4 regions of the Rhodococcus sp. NPDC003322 genome follow, and region 4 is predicted to be linked to each of the others. Evidence: riboswitches for the same ligand, from Rfam matches in the RefSeq annotation. Region 4 holds a riboswitch; each other region holds the start of a gene.

Evidence for each region. A riboswitch is a leader RNA that binds a small molecule or an ion and turns the genes downstream of it on or off. The one in region 4 is predicted to bind cobalamin.
Region 1: linked by a shared signal. The riboswitch ahead of ACWDUM_RS05800 (CbtB domain-containing protein) and the one ahead of cobN (cobaltochelatase subunit CobN) in region 4 are both predicted to bind cobalamin.
Region 2: linked by a shared signal. The riboswitch ahead of ACWDUM_RS14320 (VWA domain-containing protein) and the one ahead of cobN (cobaltochelatase subunit CobN) in region 4 are both predicted to bind cobalamin.
Region 3: linked by a shared signal. The riboswitch ahead of metE (5-methyltetrahydropteroyltriglutamate--homocysteine S-methyltransferase) and the one ahead of cobN (cobaltochelatase subunit CobN) in region 4 are both predicted to bind cobalamin.

What each region holds. Positions count from the first base shown of each region.
Region 1 covers NZ_JBSFSC010000001.1:1,225,243-1,231,106, forward strand. The annotation lists gene ACWDUM_RS05775 (MFS transporter) at 1-3, opposite strand, end outside; gene ACWDUM_RS05780 (MarR family winged helix-turn-helix transcriptional regulator) at 104-499, shown strand; gene ACWDUM_RS05785 (antibiotic biosynthesis monooxygenase family protein) at 540-851, shown strand; gene ACWDUM_RS05790 (helix-turn-helix domain-containing protein) at 906-1,697, opposite strand; gene ACWDUM_RS05795 (nuclear transport factor 2 family protein) at 1,830-2,192, shown strand; cobalamin riboswitch at 2,267-2,404, shown strand; gene ACWDUM_RS05800 (CbtB domain-containing protein) at 2,432-2,626, shown strand; gene ACWDUM_RS05805 (CbtA family protein) at 2,617-3,426, shown strand; gene ACWDUM_RS05810 (DsbA family oxidoreductase) at 3,512-4,258, opposite strand; gene ACWDUM_RS05815 (hypothetical protein) at 4,441-4,620, opposite strand; gene ACWDUM_RS05820 (OsmC family protein) at 4,806-5,240, opposite strand; gene ACWDUM_RS05825 (MFS transporter) at 5,335-5,864, opposite strand, start outside.
Region 2 covers NZ_JBSFSC010000003.1:446,325-452,188, reverse strand. The annotation lists gene ACWDUM_RS14330 (cobyrinate a,c-diamide synthase) at 1-140, opposite strand, end outside; gene cobO (cob(I)yrinic acid a,c-diamide adenosyltransferase) at 197-811, opposite strand; gene ACWDUM_RS14320 (VWA domain-containing protein) at 901-2,838, opposite strand; adenosylcobalamin (AdoCbl) riboswitch at 2,847-3,008, opposite strand; gene mqo (malate dehydrogenase (quinone)) at 3,088-4,629, opposite strand; gene ACWDUM_RS14310 (alpha/beta hydrolase) at 4,749-5,777, shown strand; gene mtr (mycothione reductase) at 5,774-5,864, shown strand, end outside.
Region 3 covers NZ_JBSFSC010000001.1:765,680-771,543, forward strand. The annotation lists gene metE (5-methyltetrahydropteroyltriglutamate--homocysteine S-methyltransferase) at 1-1,020, opposite strand, end outside; cobalamin riboswitch at 1,215-1,387, opposite strand; gene ACWDUM_RS03530 (TetR/AcrR family transcriptional regulator) at 1,508-2,107, opposite strand; gene ACWDUM_RS03535 (multicopper oxidase family protein) at 2,254-4,200, shown strand; gene ACWDUM_RS03540 (MlaE family ABC transporter permease) at 4,208-4,975, shown strand; gene ACWDUM_RS03545 (MlaE family ABC transporter permease) at 5,001-5,855, shown strand; gene ACWDUM_RS03550 (MCE family protein) at 5,855-5,864, shown strand, end outside.
Region 4 covers NZ_JBSFSC010000005.1:291,046-296,909, reverse strand. The annotation lists gene rox (rifampin monooxygenase) at 1-221, shown strand, start outside; gene cobN (cobaltochelatase subunit CobN) at 275-3,916, opposite strand; cobalamin riboswitch at 3,952-4,088, opposite strand; gene cobG (precorrin-3B synthase) at 4,098-5,255, shown strand; gene ACWDUM_RS20705 (precorrin-8X methylmutase) at 5,285-5,864, shown strand, end outside.

The DNA.
Region 1 (5,864 bases), on a different contig from region 4:
CACGTCGGCAAGATTAGATGCACGCGCAATCAATGCACAAGCATAAATTTCCTTTGCATTTATTTTGCTTGCACCCATCCGGGGGCCGAACTAGGATGCGGCCATGACGACAGAAGCGGAGCTGCGCGACAGTTGGCGCGCCCTGCTCAGCCGGTACAACGGCATCGCATGCGAGCTCGACCGGCAGATGCAGAGCGCACACGGGCTGAGCATGAGCGACTTCGAGACGCTGGACCGCCTGGTGTCGGTGACCTGTACGCATCCACGGATGCAGGAACTGGCCGCCGACATGTACCTCAGCCCGAGCGCCCTCTCCCGCAGCGTCGCCCGGCTCGAGAAGGCCGGCCTGGTGTCGCGATCGCTGTGCGAATCCGACCGTCGAGGCGTCTTCGTCGACGTCACCGACGCCGGACGCGAGGTGCACGCCGACGCCAGCAAGATCCAGCTGGCGGTACTGACCGACCATCTCGGCGAACCCGACACCGCCGCCGCGGGCTGAACCGGCCGGCACCGGGCCCGGCGGGAGTACCCTCGCGGCCATGGCAGTCGTGAAGATCAACGCAATCGAGGTGCCCGAGGGCGCCGGTCCGGAGCTGGAGAAGCGGTTCGCACAGCGCGCGGGCACTGTGGAGAACTCGCCGGGGTTCCTCGGCTTCCAGCTGCTGCGTCCGACGGGCGGTGAGACCCGCTACTTCGTCGTGACCCAGTGGGAGTCCGAGGACGCCTTCGCCGCATGGCGTGACGGCGACGCCCGCGCCGCGCACGCCGGCGAGGCCAAGAAGCCGGTCGCGACCGGCGCCTCGCTGCTCGAGTTCGAGGTCGTCCTCGACGTCGCGGCGAAGCAGGCCTGACCCACCCCCTTCCGGCAGCGCCGGCCGCGCGCTTTCGCGGCGGCCGGCGCGCCGTCAACCCGCGAACCGACGCAGCGCCTCGGCCGTGCGTTCGTCGGCGGCGTGAAACGTCTCGATCGCCAGCTCCGCCACGGTGACGTCGAGCGGCGTCCCGAACACCGTCGTTGCGCTCAGGAGTGCCAGTTCGCCTGCCGCCGTACGGATTCGGATCGGCACCACCAGCGCACCCGGCTCCGGTTCGACCGCGGGATCGGCACACGGATAGCCCGCGAGCTCGGTGGCGAGACCACCGAGCACCGGGTCGCCGGTCGCGGCAATCTGGTGCTCGAGGCGGCGCAGCACGTGGGCTCGCCACTGGCCGAGGTTCACGATCCTCGGGGCCATGCCCTCCGGGTGCAGACTCAGGCGCAGCACGTTCACCGGGGGCTCGAGCAGGTCCGCAGAGCAGCCGTCGACCAGCAGCGCGACCGCGTCGTTGCCGTCCACCAGGTGCCAGTGCCGATCCACGACCACCGCCGGGGAAGGCAGATGTGCGTGCAGGATCTGCCCGATCGCCCGCGCCACCGAGGCCATCGGGACGTCACCGAGTGCATGCTCCGGGTAGGCGGGCGCGAAGCCCGCCGCAAGGAAGAGCGAATTACGTTCCCGCAGTGGAATGTCCAGCTGTTCACTGAGCCTCAACAGCATCGCCCGGGTCGGGCGCGAACGCCCCGTCTCGAGGAAACTGACATGCCGGGCCGACACCTCCGCACGGCCGGCCAGTTCCAGCTGACTCATCCGTCGGTGTTCACGCCAGTGACGTAGCAGATCACCGACCGGCCGATCCCGTCCCACGAGTGTGGTCATCGCCCGAGCCTAGGTGCGACCGGGGAGGCGGATCCATTACCTCCCGGGTAATCGACGACCGGCCGCACCGGCCGCACAGTGGTCTCGTCAGTCGGCCACCCGGGCCGGCACAACCGATCGAAAGAGGCTCCCATGAGCGACTTCGACACCCTCGCCGCCAGGTACATCGCGGTCTGGAACGAAACCGACCCCGGCGCGCGCCGCACCTCGATCGAGGAACTGTGGGCGCCGGACGGTCGCTACGTCGACCCGACGGTCGCGGCGTGCGGTCACGCGGAGATCGACGCGACGATCGGCGCGGTCCAGGGGCGGTTCCCCGGGATGCGCTTCCGGCTCCGCGGCCCGGTGGACGGCCACCACGAGCAGGCCCGGTTCGGCTGGCAGCTCGGGCCCACCGGCGCCGAGGACCTGATCGAGGGCTTCGACGTCGTCGAGCACGACGAGGCGGGACGGCTCGTGCACGTGCTCGGATTCCTCGACAAGGTGCCCTCCTGAGCCTCCCCGACGGGCGGCCCGGACACCGTCCGGGCCACCGAGGGATCGGGCGGCGGCGCCGTGTCCCGATTGACACCGGAGGCAGGTCGGTGCGACAGTGCGCGAGTAATTGCGATGCCCGACGGGAATCCGGTACGAGTCCGGAGCGGTCGCGCCACTGTAATCGAGGGCTTCCTCGACAGCCAGACACCGTCGTCATCGCCTGTGCTTTGAGGGACGCGTAATCCCAAGGAGGAACGATGGCTGTTGTTCACACCCCCAGCAGGTCGACCGAGTCGGTCGGTGTTGCCCTGATCATCGCGGGCGTGGTCCTGCTCGCGATGCTGACCCTGTACCTGGTCGGTTTCGACCAGGGCGCGGTCTCGCGCACCGGCATGTACATGCACGAACTCATGCATGACGGTCGACACCTGCTGGGACTGCCGTGCCACTGACCGACACTTTCACGAAACTCCTCGTCCGCGGCCTGCTGGCCGGCCTCGTCGCAGGCCTGTTGGCCGGTGCCGTCGCGTTCGTGATCGGCGAACCGCACGTCGACGCGGCCATCGCGATCGAGGAAGCCGCCTCCGCCCCGGCCGAGGAGCACGCGCACGACACCACGGCGGCACACGACCACGGCGACGCCGAGGCCAGTGCAACGGCGGGCCATTCCCACGGCGACGACGCCCTGGTCAGCCGCGACGGCCAGCGGGCCGGGCTGTTCCTCGCGACCACGCTCGCCGGTCTGGCTCTGGGCGCGATATTCGCGGTCGTCGCCCACTACGCACGCCGAGTCACCACGCTGTCCGGCCCGGTGCTGGCATTGGCACTGGCCGGTGCGGGCTGGCTCGCGATCGAGGCGGTGCCGTTCTTCAAGTACCCGGCGAACCCGCCCGCGGTCGGCGACCCGGACACCATCAACCAGCGCACCTGGCTGTGGCTCGCGTCGGTCGTCCTGGGTCTGTTCGCGGTGGCCGTGGCCGTCTACGTCGCACGCCTGGTGGCGTCCACCGGCTACCTGTCCATCCAGGTCGCGGCCCCGGTGCTGGCATTCCTCGCGGTCGTCGCCGTCGGCTACGTCGTGATGCCCGGCATCAACGAGGTCGGCGAGGACTTCCCCGCGACACTCCTGTGGGAATTCCGCATCTCGTCGCTCGCCATCCAGGCGACGCTGTGGCTGGCCCTCGGACTCGGGTTCGCGTTCCTCACCGAGCGCGCGACCCGTATGCAGCCCGCGCTCGCCGGCACGCGCTGACCCGTCCCCACCTGCCTGAAGGGCACCTTCGTTCGCATTGTCCGAACGAAGGTGCCCTTCAGCCGTTGGTGGGGTCCGGCGCGCCTCAGACGGCGCAGGAGCCGTCGGTGCAGGCGCCGTCCGCGTCGGCGGCACCGGCGAGGGTGACGATCGGACTCGCGTCGGCGTAGGCCTTCTCCAGCAGCTGGGTGAAGACCTCGACGGGCTGGGCGCCGGAGACACCGATCGCCCGGTTGGCGACGAAGAACGGAACCCCGGAGACACCGAGCGCGCGGGCCTGCGCGAGATCCTCACGCACGCGGTCGACCTCGGCGTCGGAATCGAGGGCAGAGCGGACGGCGTCGGCGTCGAGCCCGGCCTCCGCGGCGATCGCGACCAGCTCGTCGCGGTCGTCGACGACTCGACCCTGTTCGAAGTGGGCGCGAAACAGCGCGGCCATCAGGTCCTCACCGCGGTCGCCTGCGAAGTGGACGAGCCGGTGCGCGTCGAAGGTGTTGGCCGCAATGACGGTCTCGAAGTCCATCGTCAGCCCGTCGGCGGCGGCGGTGCTCGCGACGTGCGCGAACATCTGCTTCACCTGGTCAGCGGGCATTCCCTTCATCTCGACGAGTGCGTCGATCTCGGGGCGCCGCAGTCCGACCGGGGTGTCCGGGGAGAGCAGGTAGGACCGCCACACGACCTGCACCTGATCGCGGTGCGGGAACTGCGCGAGAGCGGTCTCGAACCGCTTCTTGCCGATGTAGCACCACGGACAGGCGATGTCGGACCACACCTCCAGCACGACGGGGGCGGACGGGTCAACGGATTCGAGGCTCACGACTGGTTGAAACATCGATCACCGTGAGTTTTGTTCCAGGGCCCGTCGGCCGGGTCGTCCCGGCATCAGGCGCCGGACAGGTGACCGAATCCCGATTGCGTCACAGGCGCAAATACGAACTGCCCCGGGAACCATTCGGTGCCCGGGGCAGTTTTCTTACATCGATTGAAATTGTTCGGTGCCGCGCGATTTCACTCCTACTTCGCGTCGGGGCAATCCTTCACCCACTTCACGTTCCCGTTGAAATTGCAGCTGCCGGCATGGGTGCCCACTGCGAACGCCGGGGCGGCGAAGCCGAGCGGCACAGCGGCAAGCGCCCCTACCAGGGCAATCTTCGCGACGAGATGGCGGGCGGGAGCCTTGACGGAGTTGGCCACGTTATTCGATCCTCACTTCGGCGGCAGTCGTTGGTCCGAGGCGACGGAAATTAACCGAAGTCTCACGATGTGCCATTTTTTCAAAGGGAATTCCGCGTCTCACGGCGTCTTCACGCATCGGCGCGGCGAAATCCATGATAAATGAGCTCACGCCATTTTGCGAGGATCAATCTTTTGTACAGCGATCAAACGAGCGCCGCGTCCAGGGTGATCGGCACACCCGTCAACGCCTTGCTGACCGGGCACGTCTCCTTCGCCGCCTGCGCGACCCGCGCGAACCCGTCGGCGTCGAGACCCTCGACCTCACCCCGGACGGTCAGCGTGATCCCGGTCAGCTTGAATCCGGGATCGTCGGGGCCGAGACCGACGACAGCGGTGACCTCCAAGCTCTGCGGCACCCCGCCTGCCTCACCGATCAGAGCCGACAGCTGCATCGCGTAGCACGCCGAGTGTGCCGCCGCGATCAGCTCCTCGGGGCTGGTGGCGCCATTCGCCTCCTCCGCGGCGCGTTTCGGGAAGGAGACGTCGAACGTCGCCAGGCCCGAGCTGGTCAGCTCGGTCTGGCCGGAGCCCTGCTCGAGGGTTCCGTTCCATGCGGTGCGTGCGGTACGAGTGGGCATGAGCGATTCCTTCCGAGTGGCGGACGAGCGGGACCCCACCAGTCTCGTCCCGGCCCGCCCCGCGGGCGCCCTTTTCGGCGCACCGGCGACCGGCCTAGGACTCGGCCATCTTCCGGTCCGGATCGTCGGCGGTGTCCTCGGACGCGTACCGCTCGAGCAGTGCACGCTCCGCATCCCCTCGGGGGAACGCGAAGAACACCAGCGCGGCACCGATCAGCACGATCACGATCGCGGCGGCGTACGCGCGGTTGTCGCCCTCGAGGAAGGCCGAACGGGCGGCGGCGATGATCTGCTGCGCGTACTGCGGGTAGCGCTCGGCGATGTTCACCGCCCCCGCGAACGACTTCTCCAACGCGGTTTGCGTCTGCTCGCTGACCTCGGACGCCTGCGGGGTCGCGGCGATGGTGGCCGAGAACGACGCCGTGTATCCCGCGGTGAGCAGTGCACCGAGGATGGACTGCACGATCGCACCACCGAGATCGCGCTGCAGATCGGCTGTGCCAGAGGCCATTCCGGCACGCGACACCGGGACGGACCCGGTGAGGGAGTGCGACGCCGGGGTTCCCGCCAGGCCCACGCCTGCGCCGAGGAGCATGAAGCCGAGCGCGATCACCCAGTAGTCGG
Region 2 (5,864 bases), on a different contig from region 4:
TAGTCCGGGCCCACCTTGAACGGCGCCACCCGATCCCCCACCGCCCTCAGAGCGCCGATCAAACCCGTTGCGATGGTGGTCTTTCCGCTGCCCGACGCCGGCGCGGCGATGACGACGGCAGGCGCAACCGGCTCCGTCACATTCCTCGTCGCTTCGCTCGGCTCCGTCGCATTCCTCGTCGCTTCGCTCGGCTCCGTCACCACTCGATGCCCCGCTGCCCCTTGCGGCCGGCGTCCATCGGGTGCTTGACCTTCGTCATCTCGGTGACCAGGTCGGCGGCGTCGATCAGTGCCTGCGGCGCGTCCCGGCCCGTGATGACGACGTGCTGGGCGCCGGGCCGGTTGACCAGTACGTCGACCACCTCGTCCACGTCGATCCAGCCCCACTTGAGCGGGTAGGTGAACTCGTCGAGGACGTAGAACTTGTGTTCCTCGGCCGCGATTCGGCGCGCCACCTCTCGCCAGCCGTCCAGCGCCACGCGGGCATGATCCTCGTCGTCACCCTTCTTGCGGGTCCACGACCAGCCGTCACCCATCTTGTTCCACTGCACAGGCCCGCCGACGCCGGTGCTCTCGTGCAGGTCACCGAGGGCACGGAACGCGGCCTCCTCTCCGACCTTCCACTTCGCGGACTTGACGAACTGGAACACGGCGACGTCGAAACCCTGATTCCAGGCGCGCAGCGCCATCCCGAACGCGGCGGTGGACTTGCCCTTACCGGGGCCGGTGTGCACGGCCAGGACCGGGGCGTTGCGGCGCTGCCGAGTGGTCAGGCCGTCGTCGGGAATGTTCTCGGGGACACCCTTTGGCATACGGAATCTCCTCTACTGGAAGCGAAGTCGGGTCATGCGGCGGCCCGGGTGGGTGGCGGGATCAGGCGGCTGCACGGGTGGGGGCGGGATCAGGCGGCGGCACGGACGACGCCGGCGACCTGTTCCGCGGACAGTTCGGCGAGCCGGATGCAGGCGCCGCGCAACGCCGTCGCGAGTTCCGCGGCCAGCCCGAGGCGCACCATCCCGGATTCGCAGTCGACGACCACCGCGGCCACCGACACGTCCGCGAGCAACCCGGCCGCGACCTTCGCCCGCCGAACCGGATCGGCGCCGCCGGTGGCGCGGCCGTCGGTCAGCGCGACGACCATCGCGCGGCGCTGCGGGTCACGCACCCGCTCCCGCAACACCACCTCACGGGCTTTCAGGAAGCCCTGCGCGAGTGGGGTTCTCCCACCCGTCCGCAGCGCGCGCAGGCGGCGCACCGCGACGTCGACCGAGGAGGTCGGCGGCAGCACGAGTTCCGCGGTCGCGCCGCGGACCGTGATCACCGCGACCTTGTCCCGCCGCTGGTAGGCGTCGCGCAGCAGCGACACCACCGCACCGGTGACCGCGGACAGCCGGTCCCGCGCGGCCATCGAACCGGACGCGTCGACGACGAACACGATCAGGTTGCCCTCGCGTCCCTCCTTGAGCGCACCGCGGATGTCGCCGGGCGCCAACAGCATCCGGCCGTCCCGGCGGCCACGGGCCACCTGGTGCTCGGCTGCGGCGAACAGGGTGCCGACCAGGTGCAGGCCCCGCCCGGGTTCGGTGGTGGCGCGCACGGTGCGACCGCGCGGTGACCGCGACCGCGAACGCCGGCCGGGGGCGCCCTCGCCGACTCCGGGGACGGTGAGAAGCCGAGTCCGGAACTGCGCGGACGGCGCCCCCACCGGGCGTTCGCCGGCCGTGCCGGGGCCGGGCGGGGCCGGGGCATCGGCCTGCGACGGGTCGGACGGGGCGGGGTCACCGCCGTCGGACTCGGGCTGCGGGGCGCCGCCGCCGGGACCGTCCGGGTCCGGGTCGGGTTCGGGATCGGGCTGCTGCCGGGCCTGCTCGTCGGCGTCACGCATCGCATCGTCGAGCTGCTGTGGGTCCAGGCCCGGTTCGTCGAACGGGTCGCGGCGACGACGGTGCGGCAGCGTGAGTTCGGCGGCGACCCGCACATCCTGCTCGGCGACCTCGGTCGCGCCGCGCCAGGCGGCGTGCGCGGTGGCGGTGCGCGCCAGGACCAGGTCGGCGCGCATACCGTCCACGTCGAAGGACGCGCACAGGGCCGCGATGCGGCGCAGTTCGGTGTCGGGCAGTGCGACCTCGGCCAGCGCGCCGCGTGCGGCGGCGATCCGGCCGGCGGTGTCTGCGTCGGCGGCGGCGTACCGGGCGGCGAACCCGGCCGGGTCGGCCTCGAAGTCGAGTCGGCGACGGATCACCTGCATGCGGACGTCGACGTCGCGGGAGGCGGCGACGTCCACGGCCAGACCGAACCGGTCCAGCAGCTGCGGGCGCAGCTCCCCTTCCTCCGGGTTCATGGTGCCGACCAGCACGAACTTCGCCGGATGGGAGTGCGAGACGCCGTCGCGTTCGACATGGACACGGCCCATCGCGGCGGCGTCGAGCAGCACGTCGACGAGGTGGTCGTGGAGGAGGTTGACCTCGTCGACGTAGAGCACGCCGTCGTGCGCGGCGGCCAGCAACCCGGGCTGGAACGCCCGCTCGCCGTCGCGCAGCACCTTCTCCAGGTCGAGGGACCCGACGACGCGGTCCTCCGTCGCACCGACCGGAAGCTCCACCAGGCGGGCCGGGGTGCCGGAGGACGTCGGGGGCAGCAGTGCGGCGAGGGCGCGGACCACCGTGGACTTGGCGGTGCCCTTCTCGCCGCGGACCAGCACGCCACCGATGCCGGGATGCACCGCGCACAGGGTCAACGCCAGACGCAGCTGGTCCTGGCCGACGATCGCACTGAACGGGAAGCCCGGCTCGGCAGCCGAACCCTGTTGCGGCACGGCGGCCGAATCATGTTGCGCCACGGCGACACTCCCCTCACTCCCCGGTCTCCACGCCGGGGGTCGGACGAAAGGTTCCGCCGCCGCGGCGATCTGACTTCGGACGCGCTCATGGGCCTGCGTCCGTCACAGTGGCGGGACCGTGCCTGATTCACACAGGACTTCCCCGCGGCGGAGAACATCGATGTTCGGTGCCGACTCTATCCGGTGAGACGACACCGGCCGCCACCTGGCCCGGACGGGCAGGTGACGGCCGGTTGGGGATCCGACGGATCAGGCCGAGGCGGCTGCGGCGACCTCGGCGGACGCCTCCAGCTCGAGAGCCTTGTTGCTCCAGTCCCACACCTCGCGGAACAGGGACTCGTTGTCCGACAGCTTCAGGCCCAGTGACGGAACCATCTGCTTGAGCTGCGGCTCCCACGCTGTCCAGCGGTCACCGAAGCAGCGCTGCAGGACGTCGAGCATCGCGGGGACCGCGGTCGACGCACCGGGCGAGGCACCGAGCAGGCCCGCGATGGTGCCGTCGGCGGCGTTGATGACCGCGGTGCCGAACTCGAGCACGCCGCCGTTGCCCTTCTTGCGGATCACCTGCACGCGCTGGCCCGCGGTGATCAGTTCCCAGTCGCCGCCGGTCGCGCGCGGCACGAACTCGCGAAGGGTCTCGATGCGGTCGTCGGCCGACTGCAGCAGCTCACCGATGAGGTACTTGGTCAGGCCAAGCTCGGTGACGCCGACGCCGAGCATCGACATCAGGTTGTTCGGCTTGATCGAGCCGGGCAGGTCGGTGACCTTGCCGTTCTTGAGGAACTTCGGGGACCAGCCTGCGTACGGGCCGAACAGCAGGCCCTTCTTGCCACCGATGACACGGGTGTCGAGGTGCGGGACCGACATCGGCGGCGCACCGACGGCGGCCTTGCCGTAGACCTTGGCGTTGTGCTGGTCGATGAGCTCGGGGTTGGTGCAGCGCAGGAACTCGCCGGAGACCGGGAAGCCACCGAAGCCCTTGGCCTCGGCGATGCCGGACTTCTGCAGCAGGTGCAGCGCTCCGCCGCCGGCGCCGACGAACACGAACTTCGCGTTCACGGTCTTCTTGTCGCCGGTCCGCTGGTTGACCACCTTGAGCGTCCAGCTGCCGTCGGACTGCTTGGTGATGTTTCGCACGTCGTGACCGAAGTACACGCTGCCGCCGGTCGCGCCGATGTTGCCGAGGAGCTGCTTGGTGAGGGCGCCGAAGTCGACGTCGGTGCCACCCTCGGTCCAGTTCAGGGCAACGGGGTCGGAGAAGTCACGACCATTGGCCATCAGCGGCAGCCGCTTGGTGAACTCGTCCGGGCGCTCGGTGTACTCCATGCCCGCGAACAGCGGGTGGCCGGCGAGGGCGTCGTAGCGAGCCCGCAGGTACTTCACGTTCTCCGCCCCGTGCACGAAGCTCACGTGCGGGATCGGGTTGATGAACTCCTTGGGCTCGGTCAGGATGCCGGCCTCGATCGCGTACGACCAGAACTGGCGCGAGACCTGGAACTGCTCGTTGACGTTGACGGCCTTGGTGATGTCCACCGAGCCGTCCTTGTTCGCAGGCGTGTAGTTGAGCTCGCACAGCGCCGAGTGTCCGGTGCCGGCGTTGTTCCACGGGTCGCTGCTCTCGGCAGCGGCGGCGTCGAGTCGCTCGAACACGCTGATCGACCAGTCCGGCTGCAGCTGCCGTAGGAGCGCTCCGAGCGTGGCACTCATGATGCCCGCACCCACGAGAACTACATCGGTCTTGGTCTGTACCGCGGTGTTGTCTGACACTGGAGAATCGACTTCCTTGTCCATTGGCAGCGGCAGTCGCGCCGACTGCCCGCGCATAGGTTACCTGCGCGTATGAGCAGGGTTTACCTCGCCTCAATTGTGCGCCCCCGGCCGGTCACGAACGACCATTACGATTGTGATTTGTGACTACCTGGGTGCCGGACCTCCTCGGTGACGGCTACGAACAGACGACCCTGCCCCTCGGCAACGACCCCGACGGCGAGGGCGAGGTGGTCGCGACGCTGGTCCGGTACCGCCCGGCGGGCGCGACCCCACGCCGTCGCGCCGTGCTCTACCTGCACGGATTCACCGACTACTTCTTCCAGACGCACGTCGCCGAGCACTTTCACGACCGCGGCTACGACTTCTACGCACTCGACCTGCGCAAGTGCGGCCGGTCACGACGCCCGGACCAGACCCCGCATTTCGTGACGGATCTCGCACTGTACGACGCCGAGCTGGACTGGGCGCTGGAGACGGTCCGCGAGCAGACGCACGGCGGTTCGGTGTTGTTGACCGGGCACTCGACGGGCGGCCTGATCCTGCCGCTGTGGCTGGACCGGGTGAACCGCCGCCCCGGCGGCAGCACCGGCGCCGGCATCGCCGGCCTGATCCTCAACAGCCCGTGGTTCGACCTGCAGGGCCCGTCGTACGTGCGCAGCGCGGGCACGGTCGCGATCCGGACCGTCGGACGGCTCAAGGACAGGCTCGAACTCAAGCAACCGCCGATCGACGTGTACGGCCGCACCCTGCACCGCAGTCACGGCGGCGAGTGGGACTACGACCTCGAGTGGAAGCCGTTGCGCGGCTTCGGGGTCACGTTCGGATGGCTGCGCGCGGTCCGGCGGGCGCAGGCCCATCTGCACCACGGGCTCGACATCGGGGTGCCGTCGCTGATCCTGCGGTCGAAGTCGACCCACTACTCGATGCGGTACACCGAGAAGTCGGAGGTCGCGGACCTGGTGCTCGACGTCAAGCAGATCGCGCGCTGGGCCGGATGCCTCGGCGACCGCACCACGATCGTCCCGATCGAGGGAGCCCGGCACGACGTGTTCCTGTCCCGGGAGGTGCCGCGCAAGCAGGCGTTCGACGAGGTGGACCAGTGGCTGGGCTGGCTCGAAGCGCAGGGCGTCCCGGAGGGACAGGGCATCTCGGAAGGACAGGGCGCGTGACGCACTTCGACCTGGCGATCATCGGATCCGGTTCCGGCAACACCATTCTCGACGAGAGGTTCGCGGACCTGAAGGTCGCGATCTGCG
Region 3 (5,864 bases), on a different contig from region 4:
CGCGTCGAGTCCGTATGGCACGTGCAGCAGCGAGCACGAGGTCGACACCGCAAGCGCGCCGGCCGACCCGAGGAGTGCACCGAGGGAGGCCAGGGCGCGGTCGAGGTCGGTGCGCCAGACGTTGCGCCCGTCGACGATGCCGGCGACCACCAGCTTGTCCGCCAGCGCGGGCACCGACCACGCGCCGGCGTCGGGGTTGCCCGCGACGAGGTCGACGGCGATCGCCTCGACGGCGGTGCTCGCCAGCGCGGGTAGCGCCGGACCGAGGTCCCCGAAGTAGGAGGCGACGAGGATCGCCGGTCGCTCCGCGGACGCGGACAGCTGCTCGTAGACCCGGCGGGCCGTCTCGATCTCGGCATCGGTGCGGTCGGTGACGAGGGCAGGTTCGTCGATCTGCACCCAGGTCGCGCCCGCCCGGGACAGCTGCCCCAGCAGGTCCTGGTACAGCGGAACCAGCTCGTCGATCCGGCCGAGCAGCTCGTCGGCACCGTCGACACCCTTCGACAGCAGCAGGAAGGTGACGGGTCCGATGACGACGGGCCGCGCCGGGACACCCTGCGCCAGGGCCTCTTCCAGCTCGCCGAGCACCTTGCCCGGGTCCAGCGCGAAGGTCGTCCCGGGCCCGATTTCGGGGACCAGATAGTGGTAGTTGGTGTCGAACCACTTGGTCATCTCGAGCGGCGCGACGTCCGCGGTGCCGCGGGCCGCGGCGAAGTAGCGGTCGAGCGGGTCCGAGATCCCCTGTACCCGAGCGGGCAGGGCACCGAGCATCGCGGCGGTGTCCAGGACCTGGTCGTAGTAGGAGAACGTACCCACCGGAACCGAGTCCAACCCGGCGTCCTGCAGCTGCGCCCACGTCTGGGCGCGCAGCGTCCGGGCCACGTCGTCCAGTGCGGCGCGGTCGATTCGTCCGGCCCAGTAGGACTCGACTGCGCGTTTGAGTTCGCGGCGCGGCCCGATCCGCGGCGATCCCAGCACCGTCGCGGTGAAACGAGGCTGATCGTCAGGTGTTGCGGTCACGAAAGTGCTCCATGGCGTGCGTAGGTGTGGCCGCCGCCGAGAGACGGGTACACCTGACGAAGCCCACCTGCCGCCCGAGGTCGGGCAGCAGCCGATACCGCCCACGACGGGGACGGCACTGTGCCGCATGCAGGCCCACCCGCCCGATCCACGAGGCGGCGAACCGCCGGGCACGGCGTGCCCGGCGCAGAGGGCAGGTCTTCGGACTCGCGGGCACCGGGTCGTACTCGACCCGACCTACTGGCCGTCGCTTCCCGGGCGGGATGCCCAGTGCTGATGACGGCGGTCGTTCCTGCATACCGCTGCGGGACAGTCCCGGATTCTCACCGGGTTCCCTCTCACCCCGACCGAGCGTGCTCGACCGGGATTCGACGCCGCGCTCCGTGCTTAGGGGCTCCTCATGACCGGGACGCGGCGAACCGACTGCACCGACGACAATAGCCGGGCGCGATCGGGTTGCGACAGGCCCCTCAGCCGGTCGAGGTCGTCAGTCTCGGGCGGTGAGGAGCGCGAAGATGCGCCGCAGCTCGTCCACCGTCGGCTCGGGCAGGTGGTCGCGCGCGTGCAGGAATCCGACACCCGCGTAGACCAGCACCCCACTGCGCAGCCGGGCCTCCTCCGCGTCGAATCCCAGGTCGAGGAGAGCGCTCTGGACGACGGCGAACACCTGGTTGTCCAGTCGGGCAACGGAATCGGCGACCTGTGCGTCGCTGCGCGCCCAGTCCCGGACCGCGACTTCGACCGCCCAGCCGCGCTGCGAGGTCAATTGCGCGGCCATCGCCTCGAGTCGTTGGTCGCCGGGGATCGACGTCGTCTCCTTGAGCGCCTGCAGTGTCTCGTTCTGGATCTCGCACCACCGGTCGGCCACCGCCTTCATCAGGTGGTCGATGTCGGTGAAGTGCCAGTAGAAGCTGCCCTTGGTGACGCCGAGCTCCTCGCACAGCCGGGTGATCTTCACCCCGGCGACGCCTTCCCGGACCAGTAGGTCGAGGGCTGCCTCGATCCAGTCGTCGACGGACAGCCTGGCCTTGCCACCGGCGGCGCGGGCCGGCTTCTTCGCACCCGCCACGCCCTGTTTCGCCACCATCTCGCCTCTCTTCGAATGCCGCACTGCCATTCCAAGCTACGGCGCCCGCGGCCCGTTCACGAACCGTTCGGTGGGCAATCCCGGCACACCGCGCACGTGTGCGGCGAATCTCCACACAAACCCCGGTCCATACCATACAGTGCGGTATGGTCCTCGGTCCGAGGGAACCGAGAGTCTCGACAAGGGGTGTCACCGTGCAGGGACGGGCAATTGGACGCCGAAGTGTGTTGCGCGCACTCGGAGTCGGCGGGGTCGCGTTCGGGCTCGGCGTGGCACGTCCGGTCGCGACGGGGAGCGCCCAGGCCGGCGGGTTCACGAGCCCCCTGCTTTTCCATTCACCGCCGACGACACCGTTCCGTGCCGGCCTCGAACCATTGCCGACGGTGTCCGGTTCGAGGCTCCGAGTCGCCGCGGTCAACGCCTCCCATCGGTTCCACCCCGACCACGGCCCGGCCTCGACACTCGCCTACCGGGTCGACGACACCGCCGTCTCGTACCTCGGCCCGACGATCGAGGCGCACGTCGACCAACCCGTCGTGATGGAGGTGACCAACGAGATTCAGGGCCATCCGCTCGCCGCGGACCTCGACCTCAGCCTGCACGGCGTCTCGCACAGCTACCGGTCGTCCCCGCCGATCGTGCTGCACCTGCACGGCGGCGAGACGCCACCCGACAGCGACGGCCACGCCGAGCAACTGATCCATCCGGGCACCACGCTGACGCACCGGTTTCCGAATCACCAAGAGGCCGCGCACCTCTGGTATCACGATCACGCCATGGGCATCACCCGCGCCAACGTGTACGCCGGTCTCGCCGGCACCTATTTCCTGCGCGACCGCTTCGACACCGGAACCGCCGACAATCCCCTGGGCCTACCCGCCGGCGAGTTCGAGATGCCGCTGATCCTGCAGGAGCGGATTCTCCGTGCCGACGGCGGCCTGAGCCTGCGGTCGACGCCCGTCGTCCCCTCCGGTTCGTGGGAGGGCGGTGCCGTCGGAGATCTCGGCCTGGTGAACGGGGCGGTGTGGCCGGACATTCCGGTGGCGCGCGGGCTGTACCGGTTTCGGGCGATCAACGGCTCGTCGTACAGCGTGTGGAACCTGCATTTCGACAACCACATGCGGTTCTGGGTCATCGGCAACGACGGCGGTCTGCTCGACGCACCGGTCCCCACGACGTCGATCCGCATGTCGCCGGGCGAGCGCTACGACCTGCTGGTCGACTTCTCCGATTTCGACGCGGGCGGTTCGGTGCACCTCTGCAACGACGAGGCACCCCCATTCCAGGCGGCGATGCTCGGCGAGGTCGCGATGCCGCTGTTCTGCCGCTTCACCGTCGGTTCGGAGCGCGGGTTCCGCGGACCCGTCCCGGCCACGCTGCGGGCGGGAGGACGCACACCCGATCCGCTGCCACCGCTGCCGACACCGTCCGTGATCCGGAACGTCTCGGTCAGCCAGCCGTACGCCTTGCGGATTCCTCCGGCGTATATGGCATTGAACAACCTTCGCTACACAGATCCCGACATCGAGATGCCCCGCGCAGGCACGGTTGAGCAGTGGAACATCGTCAACGTCACCGACGACCCCCACCCGATCCACCTGCACCTGGTGATGTTCCGCATCCTCGGCCGCGCGCCGCTGCGCACCGTGGAACTGCAGGCGACGAATCTCCAGCCGCCGTTGGGAATCCGCTGGACACCCGACCCGGAGCCGTACCTCGCGGGACCGATGCTGCCACCCGCGCCGTGGGAGGCGGGATGGAAGGACACGGTGCGGGTCGACCGCGGGACCGTCACCCGGATCCTGGTGCGTTTCCCGACGGCCGACGAGCTGGGCTTCGACCCGGACGCCTCCTTCCCTGCACCGTCGGCGCCTGCGCCGACGATGCAGGGGTCCTGGACGCCGATCCACAACGGGATCGATCACGGAACCGGGCACGGCGATCCCGTGGCCGACACCGAGAACGCCACCACCGAGCACGCGGACCACGCCTCCCACCCCGCGGGCGGTGATCTGCAGGGCTACATGTGGCACTGCCACATCCTCGATCACGAGGACCACGAAATGATGCTGCGGTACCGGGTGGTCACATGAGGTGCGCGTGACCACCCGTCCCGGAGCGGCCGCTGTCTCCGCGCTCGGCGAGTTCTACGCGCTGACCGTGGACACGGCGGCGGCCCTGTGGCGCACACCGTTCCAGTGGCGCGAATTCCTCGACCAGTGCTGGGCCGTGATCCGGGTGGCGCTGCTGCCGACGATCGTGATGTCGATCCCGTTCACGGTGCTGGTGGTGTTCACCCTGAACTCGTTGCTCACCGAGATCGGGGCGAGCGACCTGTCCGGCGCCGGCGCCGGGCTCGGCACGATCACCCAGATCGGTCCGCTGGTCACGGTTCTCGTGGTCGCGGGTGCCGCCGCGACGGCGATCACCGCCGACCTGGGATCGCGGGCGATCCGCGAGGAGATCGACGCGATGGAGGTGCTCGGCATCGACCCCGTGCACCGGCTGGTGCTTCCCCGGGTGCTCGCCGCGACGGTGATCGCCACCCTGCTCAACGGCGCGGTGTGCGCGATCGGCCTGGTCGGCGGATTCGTCTTCTCCGTGTACCTGCAGGACGTGAACCCCGGCGCCTACGTGCAGGGATTGACCCTGCTCGTGGGACTGCCGGAACTGCTGCTGTCGGAGGCGAAGGCCGCCGTGTTCGGTGCGGTCGCGGGCTTGATCGCCTGCTACCGCGGGCTCGCCGTCACCGGCGGGCCGAAGAGTGTCGGACAGGCCGTCAACGAGACGGTGGTGTTCGCGTTCGTGGCGCTGTTCCTGGTGAACATGCTGCTGACATCGATCGGGCTGGCATTGACCGGAGCGTGACAACGCACAACCGACAGGGGGGTTCGTGGCGAGCATTCTGACGACCACTGCGACACATCGCATCAAGCGCGGGGCGCGGTCGGCGCTCCGGGCGGTCGACGACTTCGGCCGGCGTGCCCTCTTCTTCGCGGCGGCGGTGTGGTCGACCGGCAAGGCGTTGCGCCGGTACCGACCCGAGACCCTGAGGGCGATCGCCGAGGTGGGGCTCGGCACCGGACTGCTCGCCGCGGTCGGCGGCAGCGTCGTCATCATCGGCTTCATCACCCTGTTCGCCGGTGCGACCGTCGCGGTGCAGGGCTACCACTCGCTCGACAACATCGGCATCGACGCCCTCACCGGGTTCCTCGCCGCGTACGTGAACGTGCGGGTCGTATGTCCGGTCACCGCCGGGATCGGACTGGCGGCGACGATCGGTGCCGGCACCACCGCCCAGCTCGGTGCGATGCGGATCAGCGAGGAGATCGACGCCCTCGAGGTGATGGCGATCCGATCGGTCCCCTACCTCGTCGGCACCCGGCTGCTCGCGGGCCTGGCCACCGTCGTTCCGCTGTACGCCGTCGCGCTGGTCACCTCGTTCGTGTCGAGCCGGATCACCACCGTCCTGCTGCTCGGCCAGTCCGGTGGCGTGTACGACCACTACTTCTCGACGTTCCTCGTCCCCTCGGACGTGCTGTGGTCGTTCGTTCAGGTGATCGTGATGGCGTTCGCGGTGATGCTGATCCACACGTACTACGGCTACCACGCGAGTGGCGGCCCGGCCGGGGTTGGCACGGCGACCGGCCGCGCGGTGCGCCTGTCGCTGATCGCGGTGGTGACCGTGACCCTGGCCGTCGCGCTGGCGCTGTACGGCAGCGCCCGCGCGGTGCACCTGGCGGCGTGATGGCAACCA
Region 4 (5,864 bases):
ACGAGCTGATGCGCGGAGGTCGCGGACTGCTGCTCGACCGGACCGGCCGGCTGTCGGTGTCGGGCTGGGCCGATCGGGTCGACCACGTCGTCGACACCGACGCCGAACTGGACGTGCCCGCGATGCTGCTGCGGCCGGACGGTCACGTGGCGTGGGTCGGCGACGATCAGCAGGATCTGCTGGGCCACCTGCCCAGGTGGTTCGGCGCAGCCGCCGACTGAGCGGTCCCGGCCGGCACGTCACGGGTGGTCGCCCGTGACGTGCCGACCCGGTGTCAGCGGTCCTCGAGGTCGCCCTCGGTCTCCAGGTACACCTGTCGCAGCCCGTCGAGGACGTCCTGCGCCGGCTCCGACCACATGTCCCGCTCGACAGCCTCGAGCAGGCGCTCGGCGATCCCGTGCAGGGCCCACGGATTCGACTGCGTCATGAACTCGCGGTTCTGCTCGTCGAGGACGTACGTCTGCGCGAGCTTCTCGTACATCCAGTCCGCGACGACGTTGGTGGTGGCGTCGTACCCGAACAGGTAGTCCACCGTCGCGGCCATCTCGAAGGCGCCCTTGTAGCCGTGGCGGCGCATCGCCTCGAGCCAGCGCGGATTGACCACCCGCGCCCGGAACACCCGCGCCGTCTCCTCCGAGAGGGTGCGGGTGCGCACCGCGTCCGGTCGGGTGCTGTCACCGATGTACGCCTCCGGGTCCTTGCCGGTCAGCGCGCGCACGGTCGCGACCATGCCGCCGTGGTACTGGAAGTAGTCGTCGGAGTCGGCGATGTCGTGCTCGCGGGTGTCGGTGTTCTTGGCCGCGACCGCGATTCGCCGGTACGCCGTCCGCATGTCGTCCGCGGCCGGGGCACCGTCGAGGCCGCGACCGTACGCGTAACCGCCCCAGGTGGTGTACACCTGCGCCAGATCGGCGTCGCCGCGCCAGGACTTCGAGTCGATCAGCTGCAGCAGCCCGGCACCGTAGGTGCCCGGCTTGGACCCGAAGATGCGGGTGGTGGCGCGTCGCTCGTCGCCGTGCTCGGCGAGATCCGCCTGTGCGTGCGCCCGGACGAAGTTCTGCTCGGCCGGTTCGTCGAGCGCCGCGACCATCCGGACGGCGTCGTCGAGCAGCGCCAGCACGTGCGGGAACGCGTCCCGGAAGAAGCCGGAGATCCGGACCGTCACGTCCACGCGGGGCCGGCCCAGTTCGGCGAGCTCGATCACCTCGAGCCGGGTGACGCGGCGAGACGCCTCGTCCCACACCGGCCGGACGCCCAGCAGCGCAAGCACTTCGGCGATGTCGTCACCCGAGGTGCGCATCGCCGAGGTGCCCCACACGCTCAGACCCACCGACGTCGGGTACTCGCCGTGATCGGCGAGATAACGCGCGAGCAGCGACTCCGCCATCGCCTGCCCGGTCTCCCACGCCAGCCGGGACGGCACGGCCTTCGGGTCCACCGAGTAGAAGTTGCGGCCGGTGGGCAGCACGTTCACCAATCCGCGCAGCGGCGAACCGCTGGGGCCCGGTTCGATGAACCGGCCGTCGAGCGCGCGCAGCACCTGGTCGATCTCACGGCCCGTGCCGCGCAGCCGCGGCACCACCTCGGCGGCGGCGAACTCGAGCACCCGGACGACGTCGGCACCGTGCTCGCCACCGACCTCCTTGGCGGCGGCGGGATCCCAGCCCGACCGCTGCAGCGCGGCGACCAGGCCGTGGGCGATTTCCTCGATCTCGTCGACTCGTCCGCGGGCCTCGTCACCGGCCTCGCTCAGACCGAGTGCCTCCCGCAGTCCGGGGACGGTTCGTTCGCCGCCCCACATCTGCTTCGCGCGCAGTACCGCGAGAACGAGTTCGACCTCGGCGTCCCCCTCGGGCGCCTGCCCGAGCACGTGCAGCCCGTCGCGGATCTGCACGTCCTTGATCTCGCACAGCCAGCCGTCGACGTGCAGCAGCATGTCGTCGAACACGTCCTCCTCGGGGCGTTCGGCCAGGCCGAGGTCGTGGTCCATCTTCGCCGCCCGCATCAGCGTCCAGATCTGCTGGCGGATCGCGGGCAGCTTCGACGGGTCGAGGGCGGAGATGTTCGAGTGCTCGTCGAGCAGCTGCTCGAGCCGGGAGATGTCGCCGTACGACTCGGCGCGCGCCATCGGGGGGATCAGGTGATCGACCAGGGTGGCGTGCGCGCGGCGCTTGGCCTGGGTGCCCTCGCCCGGGTCGTTGACCAGGAACGGGTAGATCAGCGGCAGCTCGCCGAGCGCGGCGTCGGTGCCGCACGAGGCGGACATGCCGAGGGTTTTGCCGGGCAGCCACTCCAGGTTGCCGTGCTTGCCGAGATGCACGATCGCGTCCGCGCCGAACCCGCCCTGCTCGGCCGAGGCGCCGATCCAGCGGTACGCCGCCAGATAGTGGTGGCTCGGCGGCAGGTCGGGGTCGTGGTAGATCGCGACCGGGTTCTCCCCGAACCCGCGGGGCGGCTGCACCATCAGCACCACGTTGCCGACCCGCAGCGCCGCGATCACGATCTCGCCGTCCGGGTCGGACGTCCGGTCGACGTACAGTTCGCCGGGCGCCGCGCCCCAGTGCTCCTCGACGGCCTCGCGGAAGTCCGCGGGCAGAGTCGCGAACCAGTCGCGGTAACGGGCCGCGGAGATGCGAATCGGGTTGCCCTCCAACTGCTCCGCCGTCAGCCAGTCAGGGTCCTGTCCGCCGGCCGCGATCAGTGCGTGGATCAGCGCGTCACCGTCACCGGCCGCGAGGCCGGGCAGCGCGTCCTCCCCGTCCGCCGGGCCGAGGTCGTATCCGGCCTCGCGCATCGCGGCCAGCAGCGCGATCGCGCTGGCCGGGGTGTCCAATCCGACGGCGTTGCCGATCCGGGCGTGCTTGGTCGGGTACGCCGACAGCATCAGCGCGATCCGCTTGTCCCGGTTGGGAACGTGCCGCAGCCGCGCATGCCGGACGGCGATCCCGGCCACCCGGGCGGCACGCTCCGCGTCCGGTACGTAGGTGGTCAGTCCGTCCTCGTCGATCTCCTTGAACGAGAACGGGACCGTGATGATCCGGCCGTCGAACTCCGGCACCGCGACCTGCGTCGCGACATCCATCGGGGACAGGCCGTCGTCGTTCGACTCCCACGCCTCCCGGCTGCCGGTCAGGCACAGGCCCTGCAGGATAGGCACGTCCAGCGCGGCGAGCGCGCTGACGTCCCACGACTCGTCGTCCTCCCCCGCCGACGCGCCCGCAGGCCTGCTGCCGCCGGCCGCGAGCACCGTCACGACCATCGCGTCGACGGTGCCCAGGACGTCGAGCAGTTCCGGTTCCGCGGTGCGCAGCGAGGCACAGAAGATCGGCAGGGCCCGGGCGCCGCGGTCCTCGATCGCGCGGCAGAGCGCCTCGACGTAGGCGGTGTTCCCGGCGAGATGCTGCGCGCGGTAGTAGAGCACCGCCACGGTCGGGTTCCGTGATGTCACATTGGGGGTCGTCAGGTGACCCGATGTGACATCAGGGAACCCGGGACGGTCGAGGTGTCCCCATGTCGGGGTGTGCGCCGGGGCCTCGAACCCGACGCCGGTCAGCAGCACCGTGTCCGAGAGGAACCCGTGCAGGTGCGCCAGGTTCGCCGCGCCGCCCTCGGCGAGATAGGTGTGCGCCTGCGCCGCCACCCCGGCAGGCACCGTGGACAGTTCCATCAGTTCCGCGTCCGGTGCGAGTTCGCCGCCGAGCACGACGGTGGGCTTCCCGGCGGCGAGGACCGCGTCCAGGCCCTCCTCCCAGGCCCGGCGGCCGCCGAGGATGCGGACGATCACCAGGTCGACGCCGTCGATCAGCCCGGGCACGTCGTCGACGAGCAGCCGGGCGGGGTTCGCCCACCGGTAGTCGGCGCCACTGGCTCGCGCACTGAGCAGGTCGGTGTCGGACGTCGACAGCAACAGGATCACAGGGCTGGCCTCCTCGGGGTTTCGCGCCCCACTCGGTTCGGTGGGCAGCGTCGGAGGGTCTGACTCCCCGGGAACACCCGGGTCACAGTGGCGCGACCGCACCGGATTTGCACCGGTTTCCTCACGAGCTGCCGCAATCGCCGCTGATGCTACCGGCACGGCCCCCGTAGGCTGGTGGGTGATGTCCGATACCGAATCCGCACCTGCCCGGTCCCGTCCCGACGCCTGTCCGGGGGCCCTTCAGGTGCACGAGGCCGCCGACGGCGCCCTGTCCCGGGTGCGGCTGCCCGGCGGCGCGATCACCGCAGCTCAGTTGCAGGTCCTCGCGGACGCGTCCCGCGACCTCGGCAACGGGGAGCTCGAACTCACCTCCCGCGGCAACATCCAGCTCCGCGCGGTCGCCGACCCCGACGCGTTCGCCGGCCGGCTCCGTGAGTCGGGGTTGCTGCCGTCGCCTACCCACGAACGGGTGCGGAACATCCTCGCCACCCCGTTGTCCGGGCGGATCGGCGGACTCGTCGACGTCCGCGGCTGGGTGCGGGCGCTGGACGCCGGGCTGTGCGGGGACCCGCGCCTCGCGGACCTGCCGGGCCGGGTGCTCTTCACCCTCGACGACGGCCGCGGCGACGTCTCCGCGCTGAGCGCCGACCTCGGGCTCCATGCGGTTTCCCCGGACCAGGTGGCGCTGGTGCTCGCCGGCGCCGACCACGGGGTGCGGCTGCCCGCCGACGACGGGGTCGCGATGCTGCTGGACGCGGCGCGGGCGCTGCACGAGATCCGCGGCACGCGGTGGCGTCTGCACGAGATCGACGCCGGACCGCGGCGGCTGCTCGATCGGCTGGGCCTCGGGGCGACCGCCGAGCCGATCGCCTTGACCGGACCCGAGTCCGCGGGTCCGATCGGCTGGCTCGATCAGCCCGACGGCGGGGTCACCCTCGCCGCCGGTGTGCGGTTCGGGGTGCTGCCTGCGCGGCTGGCGGACTTCCTGGTCGCCGTGGAGGCACCGATCACGGTCACCTCGTGGCGGTCGATCCTGCTGCACGACCTCGACGAGGGCGTGGCCGAACAGGTCGTCCGCGTCCTCGCCCCGATGGGCCTGATCTTCGACGCGAACTCGCCGTGGCTGCAGGTCAGCGCCTGCACGGGCCTGCCCGGCTGCGCGAAGTCCCTCGCGGACGTGCGGGGCGATGCGACCGACGCCGTCCGGTCCGGTCGACTTCCCGCGGAGGGCCGCCAGCACTGGTCCGGGTGTGAGCGGCGGTGCGGCCGGCCGCGTGGCGAGGTGACCGACGTCGTCGCCACCGGCGACGGCTACCGGGTGGACCCACCCGCACGCTGAGCGTGGATCGCCCCATATCGTGGGGAGCCATGACCGACTACATCCGCGACGGAGCCGAGATCTACCGTCAGTCCTTTGCCACGATCCGGGCCGAGGCCGACCTCACCCGGTTCCCCGCGGACGTCTCACAGGCCGTCGTGCGGATGATCCATGCCTGCGGTCAGGTCGACCTCGTCGACGACGTCGCGTTCACGCCCGGCGTGGTGTCCGCGGCCCGCGCCGCCCTCCGCAACGGGGCGTCGATCTTCTGTGACGCGACGATGGTGTCGTCGGGGGTGACGCGAAAGCGCCTGCCCGCCAGGAACGATGTCGTGTGCATGCTCGGCGATCCGCGGGTGCCGGTGATCGCCGACCGTCTCGGCAACACCCGCTCGGCGGCGGCGCTGGAATTGTGGGGGCCCAAGCTGGAAGGTGCGGTCGTCGCGATCGGCAACGCCCCCACCGCGCTGTTCCACCTGCTCGACATGATCGACCAGGGCGCACCGAAGCCGGCGGCGATCATCGGCTGCCCGGTCGGATTCATCGGTGCCGCCGAGTCCAAGGAGGACCTGATCCTCCGCGCCGGCGACATCGAGTACATCGTGGTGCGGGGACGCCGTGGCGGCAGCG